DNA from 3 places in the Laedolimicola ammoniilytica genome. Region 2 is predicted to be linked to each of the others. Evidence: predicted binding sites of a transcription regulator. Region 2 holds the regulator's gene; each other region holds the start of a gene.
The links. The regulator Rex, encoded in region 2, represses fermentation and respiration genes when NADH is low (regulators of the CRP and FNR family bind a similar motif). The targets are predictions, from matches to a motif close to ATTGTTAANTANTTAACAAT.

Region 1 (3,282 bases), on a different contig from region 2:
GCGTAAAGGTCTGGGCCTTGCCATGGGCCGCCGAGTGGTGGTAACGGAGATACGCCCAGAAACCAACGAGGTGGTCATCGGCGAGCAGGAGGACGTATTTACCACTACCCTTTACGCTAACCGTCTGAATTATATGTCCGAGCCTGATTTCCCTGAAGAAAAAGAGGTGCTGGCCAAGATCCGCTACAATCATAAGGGTTCTCCATGCGTCATTCACCGGGAGGGAGCGGATCTCATCCGCGTGGACTTCCGGGAGCCGGTCCGGGCCGTGACGCCGGGCCAGGCGGTCGTGTTCTATGACGGGGACTACGTGCTGGGCGGCGGAACCATCGTGCGGACGCCGGAATCCTTTTATTCAGAGGCAAATATGCGATATCTGGATCGTGTAATTGAGGATATTGAAAGTGGAAAAGCAAAGCTTACAGAGCACGAACTGATAGAGGATTAGTGGATGAAGATACTCTTGGAAGAATTGTGTATCGGGAAAAAGATGGATTTATTGTGATAGCAGCCTGCAGGGGACATTACGAAGAATGAGAAAAAGAGGCCGTTGCAAAATAGAGGAATCATCGATTTTGCAACAGCCTTTTTCCTATATAACAGAACATATTTACAGCGGAACAAACTCTGCCTTCCGCTCCCGGAACACCGTAAAATACCGAAATCCGCATTCCTTAAGAACCTCTCTGGCGTCCGCAAACCGGTAAGCCACATACTCTGTGGTGTGGGCGTCGGAGCCCATGGTGATGATTTCCCCGCCCAGTTCCCGGTAGCGTCGCAGCACGTCGTGACAGGGGTTCGGTTCGGAGAGTCCGGCTTTGTAGCCGCCGGTGTTGATCTCTATGCCCTTGCCCTTTTCGATAAGCAGCTTCAGAATCGCGTCCACCTGGTCGGCGTGCTGCGTGTAAGGGAAAATGCGCTCCCCATCCGGTACATAGCGGATGATATAATCGATGTGTCCGTACACGTCGAAATCATCGAAAGCCCGGATATTCTGAAGAGTCACGTCCAGATACCGGTTCACACCGGAGGCGGCGTCGTAAGAGCTCCAGAAATCCGGATAATAGGGATCAAAACGGTCTACCAGGTGAGTGGAACCGATGAGAAAATCAAAGGACTTGTCCGAAAGCCAGGTCCGGTAAGCGTCCCCCAGATGGGGCTGAAGCCCAATCTCCACGCCGATGCGAAGCTCCAGCCGATTCCGGTAGACATCCTGCAGACGGCGCATTTCCCGGACATAGGCTTCCGCGTCCAGGTCAAAGGACACGTCTTCATAGGGATAGTCCAGATCCAGATGCTCCGTCATGCACATAAGAGAAAGCCCATGCACCAGGCCTTTTTTTATCATATCTTCCGTGGGCGTTTCACTGTCCCCGGAAAAGCAGGAATGTAAATGATAATCTGCGGTCATGTTTTTCACCTCTGATACGAATATACCCCTATCTTAATTGAAAAAATACACAATGACAAGAAGAAGATCGCCGGGAAATTCACTGTTTTGACAAAAATTGCACAAGGCCGGGGAAATTGCGGAATTTGGACTTGCTTTTTTGTATGGAATTGGGTACAATAATTGCAGGTTGGGCCCGTCCCGAAAAAGGGCGGAAAACCGCGAATAATCTAAATTCATATTTAGGAGGAAATTTAAAATGGCAGTAAAAGTAGCGATTAACGGTTTCGGACGTATCGGCAGACTTGCATTCAGACAGATGTTTGGCGCAGAGGGATATGAGGTTGTAGCAATCAACGACCTGACAAGCCCGAAGATGCTTGCTCACCTGTTAAAATATGATTCTTCTCAGGGTAAATATGCTCTGGCAGATACCGTATCTGCAACAGAAGATTCCATCATCGTTGATGGTAAGGAGATCAAGATCTACGCAAAGGCTAACGCAGCAGAGCTTCCGTGGGGAGAGATCGGCGTAGACGTAGTTCTGGAGTGTACTGGATTCTATACATCCAAAGAGAAGGCTTCTGCTCATATCACAGCAGGCGCTAAGAAGGTAGTTATCTCCGCTCCGGCTGGAAATGACCTTCCGACCATCGTTTACAATGTAAACCATGAGACACTGACAAAAGAGGATACTGTAATTTCCGCAGCTTCCTGTACAACAAACTGCCTTGCACCGATGGCTAAGGCTCTGAACGACTACATGCCGATCGAGTCCGGTATCATGTGCACCATCCACGCTTACACAGGCGACCAGATGATCCTTGACGGACCGCAGAGAAAGGGTGACCTGAGAAGAAGCCGTGCAGGCGCAATCAACATCGTTCCGAACAGCACAGGAGCAGCTAAGGCAATCGGCCTTGTTATTCCGGAGCTGAACGGCAAGCTTATCGGCGCTGCACAGCGTGTACCGACCCCGACTGGTTCTACTACTATCCTGAACGCAGTTGTTAAGGGCGAGGCTACTGTTGAGGGTATCAACGCAGCTATGAAGGCTCAGGCTACAGAGTCCTTCGGATACAACACAGACGAGATCGTATCTTCTGATATCGTTGGAATGAGATTTGGTTCTCTGTTCGACGCTACACAGACCATGGTTGTAAACCTTGGCAACGGCACATCTCAGGTACAGGTTGTTTCTTGGTATGACAACGAGAACTCCTACGTATCTCAGATGGTTCGTACAATTAAGTACTTCGCTGAGTTAGCTTAATCAGTATTGAATCAAGACCTATTAAGAGGTCCGGTCTTTATGGACCGGATCTCTTTTTATTATTTATCCATGACAAGTAAGGAGAGATTGAGATGTTAAATAAGAAATCTGTAGATGACATCAATGTAAAAGGACAGCGCGTCCTGGTAAGATGCGACTTCAACGTACCGTTGAAGGATGGCAAGATCACAGACGAGAACCGTCTGGTAGCAGCACTTCCGACTATCAAGAAGCTGATCGCTGACGGTGGAAAGGTAATCCTCTGCTCCCATCTGGGCAAGCCGAAGGGAGAGCCGAAGCCGGAGCTGTCTCTGGCGCCGGTAGCAAAGAGACTGTCTGAGCTTCTGGGACAGGAAGTAAAGTTCGCGGCTGATCCGGAGGTTGTAGGACCGAACGCAAAGGCAGCTGTAGAGGCTATGCAGGACGGCGACGTAGTTCTTCTGGAGAACACCCGTTATCGTGCAGAGGAGACCAAGAACGGAGAGGCATTCTCCAAAGAGCTGGCTTCCCTGGCAGATGTATTTGTAAATGATGCGTTCGGAACCGCACACCGTGCGCACTGCTCCAACGTAGGCGTAACTCAGTATGTAAAGACTTCTGTAGTAGGATACCTGATGCA
Region 2 (3,282 bases):
GCGGAACCCGCTGGGACAGGTCGCAGACAAATTCATAATTAAAGCGTCCGGACAGCTCCGCCAGCTCATCCACAGACAAATAGGCGTCCCCGTCCCTTCCGAACATGGTGACTTCCAGCCCCGGTACTGCCTCCGGAATCTCCGTCACATCCACCATCATCTGATCCATACAGACTCTGCCGCAGATGGGTGCCCGTTTTCCGGCCACCAGAATGCAGCCCTTATTGGACAGACTTCTGGGATAACCGTCCGCGTAGCCCACCGGGACGGTGGCGATCCGGCGCACGGAGTCTGCCGTATAGATGCCGCCGTAGCTGATCTCCGTACCAGGCGTGATCTCTTTTACATGCACGATATGGCTCTTCATTTCCATGGCGGGTTTCAGTGGAACCAATTCTTTCTTTACTTCCTCCGAAGGGTACAGGCCATACACCGTGATGCCCGCCCGCACCATATCCAGGTTCGCTTCCGGCAGATCGATGATACCGGCACTGTTAGAGCAATGATGAATTTGGAAACGCACGCCTGCCGCCTCACAGGCCCTGTTAAAAGCCTGATACCGCATAAGCTGCTTTTCAGTGGCCGCCTTATCCGCCTCGTCGGATTTGGCAAAATGGGTAAACAGGCCTTCCAGCGTGATCCCGGGAAGCTCCCCAATTTCACAGACTGTTTTTACACTTTCCTCCGTATCCGCAAAACCAATGCGGCTCATCCCTGTATCCACTTTAATATGCACGTTCACGTTTTTTCCCTGACGCACGGCCTCTGCAGAAAGCTCCTGTGCCATGTCCAGCCGGAACACGGTGGGACAGATATCCAGGCGCACCAGTTCCGGGTAATCCTCCGGAAATACGTAGCCCAGAATTAATATCGGCTTTCGGATTCCGTTTTTCCGAAGCTCTACCGCCTCCTCGATGGTGGCTGCCGCAAACCCCCACAGATAATCCTTTTCCTCTATCATCTGCGCGATGGGTACCGCGCCGTGGCCGTAGCCGTTGGCCTTTACCACCGCCGCAATCTGCGTCCCGGCCTGCAGATTCGCCTTCATGGCCTCAAAATTCTCTTCTATGGCATCCAAATTCACATAAGCCGCTACGCGCTTATATTTTTTCACGTCTGACACTCCTCACTATCCTTAATATATGCGTCTGCACGCAAAAGGGAGCCCATAAGCTCCCTTTTATGACTCGTCACTTCCGGTACTCCATCAGGAACGGGGATGCTCTTTCTCATACCGTGTGATATTGTAAGAAAGCTGCATCAGGCTCTCTGACAGATGTACGTTCTCCACCAGAACGTCCGACGGAACATCCAGATCGATGTGGGCGAAATTCCAGATGGCTTTGATTCCGTACCGAACCAGAAGCCGCGTCATTTCCTCCGCCTTGGACTTCGGCAATGTCAAGGCCGCAATCTGAATCTCCTCGTCCTTAATAAAGCTCTCCAGATCCTCCAGCATATGAATCTGGATACCGCGGACGCTTAAGCCCTTTAAGACAGGATTTACATCGAAGATACCTTTTATGTAGAAGCCTCGTTTTTCAAAATCCACATAATTGGCCAGTGCCTGTCCCAGGTTGCCTCCGCCGATGATGATCATGTTGTGCTTTTTGTCAAGGCCCAGAATCTTGCCGATTTCTTCATACAGATACTTCACATTGTATCCGTATCCCTGCTGTCCGAAGCCTCCGAAATTGTTCAGATCCTGCCGGATCTGTGACGCCGTGACGCTCATTCGTTTACTCAGCTCACCGGAAGAGATACGTTCTACTCCGTTCTCCATCAGTTCGCCAAGATAACGATAATAACGCGGTAGCCGCTTAATTACTGCTTTTGAGATCTCTCTCTCTTCCATAATCCTTACACATCCCTCAACCAGACTTTTCGAAACTGTTTTTATTATAATCGAAAAGCAAATTTTTTGTCAATCTTTTTGCCGCATTCTTCTAAAAGAATCTTGTTCAATCCCGCATTTTTCGCTATAATAAATTTCGTGTGGCATTCAACAACGGAAAAAAGAGGTATTTTTATGATATTAGCATGTCAAAATATAAACAAAGCTTTCGGAACGGATGTGATTCTGAAAAACGCGTCCTTCCACATCGAGGATCGGGAAAAGGCCGCCGTGGTCGGGATCAACGGCGCCGGAAAATCCACCCTCTTAAAAATCATCATCGGGGAAATGGAGGCGGACTCCGGTGAAGTGATCCTGTCCAAGGGCAGAACCATCGGCTATCTGGCCCAGCATCAGGATCTGAACAGCGATCACACCATTTATCAGGAGCTGCTGACCGTAAAGCAGGACGTTATTGATCTGGAAGCTCGCATCCGGGACATCGAAGCACGGATGAAGGAGCTCTCCGGGGAGAACCTGGATACGGCTCTGGAACAATATACCCGTATGAATCATGAATTCGAACTAAAAAACGGATACGCCTACAAAAGCGAGGTAGTGGGCGTTCTGAAAGGTCTCGGTTTTGAAGAGGAAGAATTTGACAAACACGTCAACAAGCTCTCCGGAGGTCAGAAGACCCGCGTCTCTTTAGGCAAGCTTCTTCTCTCCCACCCGGATCTCATCATGCTGGACGAGCCCACCAACCATTTGGACATGAATTCCATCGCCTGGCTGGAAACCTTCCTTCTGAATTACGACGGCGCGGTTCTGGTGGTAGCCCATGACCGGTATTTTCTGAACCGGATTGCCACGAAAATCATCGAGATCGACGCGGGCGAGGTGACCACTTTCCAGGGAAATTATTCCGACTATGCCGCGAAAAAATCCAAACTAAGGGAGGCCCGCATGCACGCCTGGCTGAACCAGCAGCGGGAAATCAAGCACCAGGAAGAGGTCATCCAGAAGCTCAAATCCTTCAACCGGGAGAAATCTATCAAGCGCGCCGAGAGCCGCGAGAAAATGCTGGATAAAATGGAGGTTCTGGAGAAACCCAGCGAGATCCGCTCCGAGATGCACATCACCCTGGAGCCCAAGGTGGTCAGCGGAAATGACGTACTGACCGTGGAAGGCCTTGCAAAATCCTTTGGACCCCAGACTCTGTTCACCGATCTGAATTTCGAAGTCAAACGCGGTGAGCGTGTGGCACTCATCGGCAATAACGGCACCGGCAAGACTACGATTTTAAAAATCCTGAACGGCCTTCTCCCGGCAGACAGCGGTTCCTTTACACTTGGTTCGAAAGTCCATATCGGTTACTACGATCAGGAGCACCATGTGCTGCACCCGGAGAAAACCCTGTTCGAGGAGATTTCGGACGCCTACCCGGA
Region 3 (3,282 bases), on a different contig from region 2:
CGGGCGACGGCTGCTTCCGTATGAATATGAATGAGATTGTCACAGCAGCCCGTTATAACGTACCGATTATCCAGTTAGTGCTGAATAACCATGTACTTGGCATGGTGCGCCAGTGGCAGAGCCTGTATTACGGACAGCGTTATTCCGCAACGGTGCTGGACGACCAGCTGGATTTTGTAAAGCTGGCAGAGGCCATGGGCGCAGTCGGCATGCGTGTAACGAAGAAAGAAGAAGTAGCTCCGGCGCTGGAGAAGGCCATTGCATTAGGCCGTCCGGTGGTTCTGGAGTGCGTCATCGACAGCGATGACAAGGTATTCCCGATGATGTCTCCGGGAGCCCCGCTGGAGGAAACCTTCGACGCGGATGATTTAAATCAGAAATAAGACATCAAAAAACGAGTGGAGTAAAAAGTGAAAAAATGATAGCGGTAATAAAACGGATACGCTGGTATCTCTGGGTACTGATCGTTCTTGTGATAGCTTATGTGGGAGTTTCTGTTTACTTTATGGAACATTTCTTCACGGGTACTGAGGTCAACGGAGTGAACGCGGATCTGTATACGGTGAAACAGGTGAACGAGCTGCTGCTTTCCCAGGCAAATGCTTATACATTAACCATTACGGAGCGGGGCGGCGACACCGTCACCCTGACTCCGGCGGAGCTCGGCATGAGCTTCTCAGAGGGCGACACCGTCCGGACACTGAAGCGGGAGCAGAACGGTTTTCTGTGGCCCAGAATGTTCTGGCAGAAGGATATGTACCAGGTGGGCCCCGAGCTCAACTATGATGAGGACGCTTTTGGCGCAGCGGTGGATTCCTGCATGAAAAAAGGCGCCTCTCCGGAAAATGCCTGGGTGGAAATGACGGAAGATGGCTACAAGGTACATAAAGAGGAGCAGGGTGCAGAGCTTGATCGGGAAACTGTAAGCGACCAGCTTCGCATGGCTTCCGAAAGTCTGATAGAGACGCTTGATCTGGATGATGCAGGCTGCTACGTGGAGCCTCAGATTACTACGGAATCAGAAGAAATCACATCACTGACAGCGCAGCTCGATGAATGGCTTGGCGCTTCTGTCACCTATACCTTCGGAAAGCAGGCCGAGGTGGTAGACAAATCCGTCATCAGCGGATTTATTACCATTGATGATTACAAGGCAACGCTTTCGGAGCAGGCTGTGACCGACTGGGTGACCGCCCTGGCTAAGGAGCGCGACACCTACAAGCAGTCCCATACCTTCAACAGTACCCTGAGAGGAACCATTACCGTCAAGGGTGGCAATTACGGCTGGCAGATCGATAAAGCGACTGAGAGCGCCGCACTCCTTGCTTCCATAGAAAATGGCGAGACGGTTACAAAGGAACCGGCCTACAGCCATAAGGGAAATACCTGGGACGGCCCCAACGGCGACATCGGCAGCACCTATATTGAAGTGGATATGGGTGCGCAGCATATGTGGTGCTACAAGAACGGTGCTCTGGTGGTAGATACCGACGTGGTAACCGGCAATATCAGCAAGGGTTACAACACCCCGTCCATTGTGGCAACCATTCAGTATAAGACCCGTAACGCAGTGTTGAAGGGGGACAACTACCGGACTCCGGTAAACTACTGGATGCCTTTCTATGGCAATTATGGAATTCATGACGCCTACTGGCGTGCCCAGTTCGGCGGAGAGGTCTATCTGACAAATGGTTCCCACGGCTGTGTGAACACACCGCCCGCAGCCATGGCGCAGGTTTATGCCAACATGGAATCCGGGACCCCGGTGGTGCTTTATTATTAAAAATCTGTCGATAATACCGAATTTGCACGAATTTATGACACAATTCGAATTGACAAGAGTTTAACATAGTACTACAATAAAGAAATAACAAAATATACACTTAGAAATTTGAAGTGGGAGGAATGAAAAAATGAGTCGTGTGTACAATTTTTCAGCAGGACCGGCCGTAATGCCGGAAGAGGTTTTGCGCGAAGCAGCAGATGAGATGCTGGACTACCAGGGAACAGGAATGTCCGTGATGGAAATGTCACACCGCTCCAAGGCCTTCGAGAAGATCATCAATGAGGCGGAGCAGGATCTGCGCGATCTGATGCAGATTCCGGACAATTACAAAGTACTGTTCATGCAGGGCGGCGCACATCTTCAGTTTGCGGCAATTCCCATGAACCTGATGAAAAATAAGGTGGCTGATTATATCATCACCGGACAGTGGGCAAAGAAGGCGTTCAAAGAGGCGCAGATCTATGGCAAGGCCAATGCTATCGCGTCATCCGAGGACGAGACCTTCTCTTACATCCCGGACTGCTCCGATCTGCCCGTCAGCCCAGACGCAGACTATGTATATATCTGCGAGAACAACACCATTTACGGAACCAAGTTCCATACACTGCCGAATACCAAGGGCAAGACACTGGTATCCGACATCTCCTCCTGCTTCTTATCTGAGCCGGTGGACGTAAGCAAGTATGGTCTCGTCTACGGCGGAGTACAGAAGAACGTGGGCCCTGCGGGAATGGCCATCGTGATCATCCGCGAGGATTTGATTACCGAGGATGTGCTTCCGTACACCCCGACCTATATGAAATATAAGATCCATGCGGACGCCAACTCCCTTTACAATACCCCGAACTGTTACTGCATCTATATGTGCGGGAAGGTCTTCAAATGGCTGAAGAAGCAGGGCGGACTGGAAGTGATGAAGGCCCGCAATGAGGAGAAGGCAAAGGTTCTCTATGATTTCCTGGATTCCAGCAAGCTCTTTAAGGGTACTGTCCGCAAGGAAGACCGTTCCATCATGAACGTCCCCTTTGTCACCGGAGACAAGGATCTGGACGCCAAATTTATCAAGGAAGCCACCGAGGCAGGCTTTGTGAACCTGAAGGGCCACAGAACCGTAGGCGGCATGCGCGCAAGCATCTACAACGCCATGCCGATCGAGGGCGTCAGGGCTCTGGTAGAGTTCATGAAGAAGTTCGAGGAGGAGAATTAAGCCATGTATCAGTACAAATGCATGAACCAGATCGCGCAGTTTGGTCTGGATCATTTTACAGAGGATTATAAGCAGACAGAAAATATGGAGGAGGCAGACGCGCTGTTAGTCAGAAGTGCCGCGCTCCATGAGGTAGATTTTCCGGAGAATCTGAAGGCCATCGCCCGGGCCGGAGCCGGAGTCAATAATATTCCGCTGACCAAATGCGCGGATCAGGGTATCGTAGTTTTCAATACGCCGGGCGCCAATGCCAACGGTGTAAAAGAGCTGGTACTGGCAGGTATGCTGC

Region 1: a site for Rex is predicted at 1,498-1,517, ahead of gap (type I glyceraldehyde-3-phosphate dehydrogenase). Genes of this name have one in related genera too.
Region 3: a site for Rex is predicted at 1,832-1,851, ahead of serC (3-phosphoserine/phosphohydroxythreonine transaminase). Genes of this name have one in related genera too.

Annotation. Positions count from the first base shown of each region.
Region 1 is NZ_JAOQKC010000009.1:66,205-69,486, forward strand. It holds partial or broken gene mnmA (tRNA 2-thiouridine(34) synthase MnmA) at 1-448, shown strand, start outside; gene OCV63_RS08240 (histidinol-phosphatase HisJ family protein) at 611-1,411, opposite strand; gene gap (type I glyceraldehyde-3-phosphate dehydrogenase) at 1,650-2,663, shown strand; gene OCV63_RS08250 (phosphoglycerate kinase) at 2,756-3,282, shown strand, end outside.
Region 2 is NZ_JAOQKC010000015.1:40,150-43,431, forward strand. It holds gene alr (alanine racemase) at 1-1,114, opposite strand, end outside; gene OCV63_RS11620 (redox-sensing transcriptional repressor Rex) at 1,208-1,855, opposite strand; gene abc-f (ribosomal protection-like ABC-F family protein) at 2,030-3,282, shown strand, end outside.
Region 3 is NZ_JAOQKC010000008.1:122,333-125,614, forward strand. It holds gene ilvB (biosynthetic-type acetolactate synthase large subunit) at 1-383, shown strand, start outside; gene OCV63_RS07730 (L,D-transpeptidase family protein) at 419-1,783, shown strand; gene serC (3-phosphoserine/phosphohydroxythreonine transaminase) at 1,914-2,993, shown strand; gene OCV63_RS07740 (phosphoglycerate dehydrogenase) at 2,997-3,282, shown strand, end outside.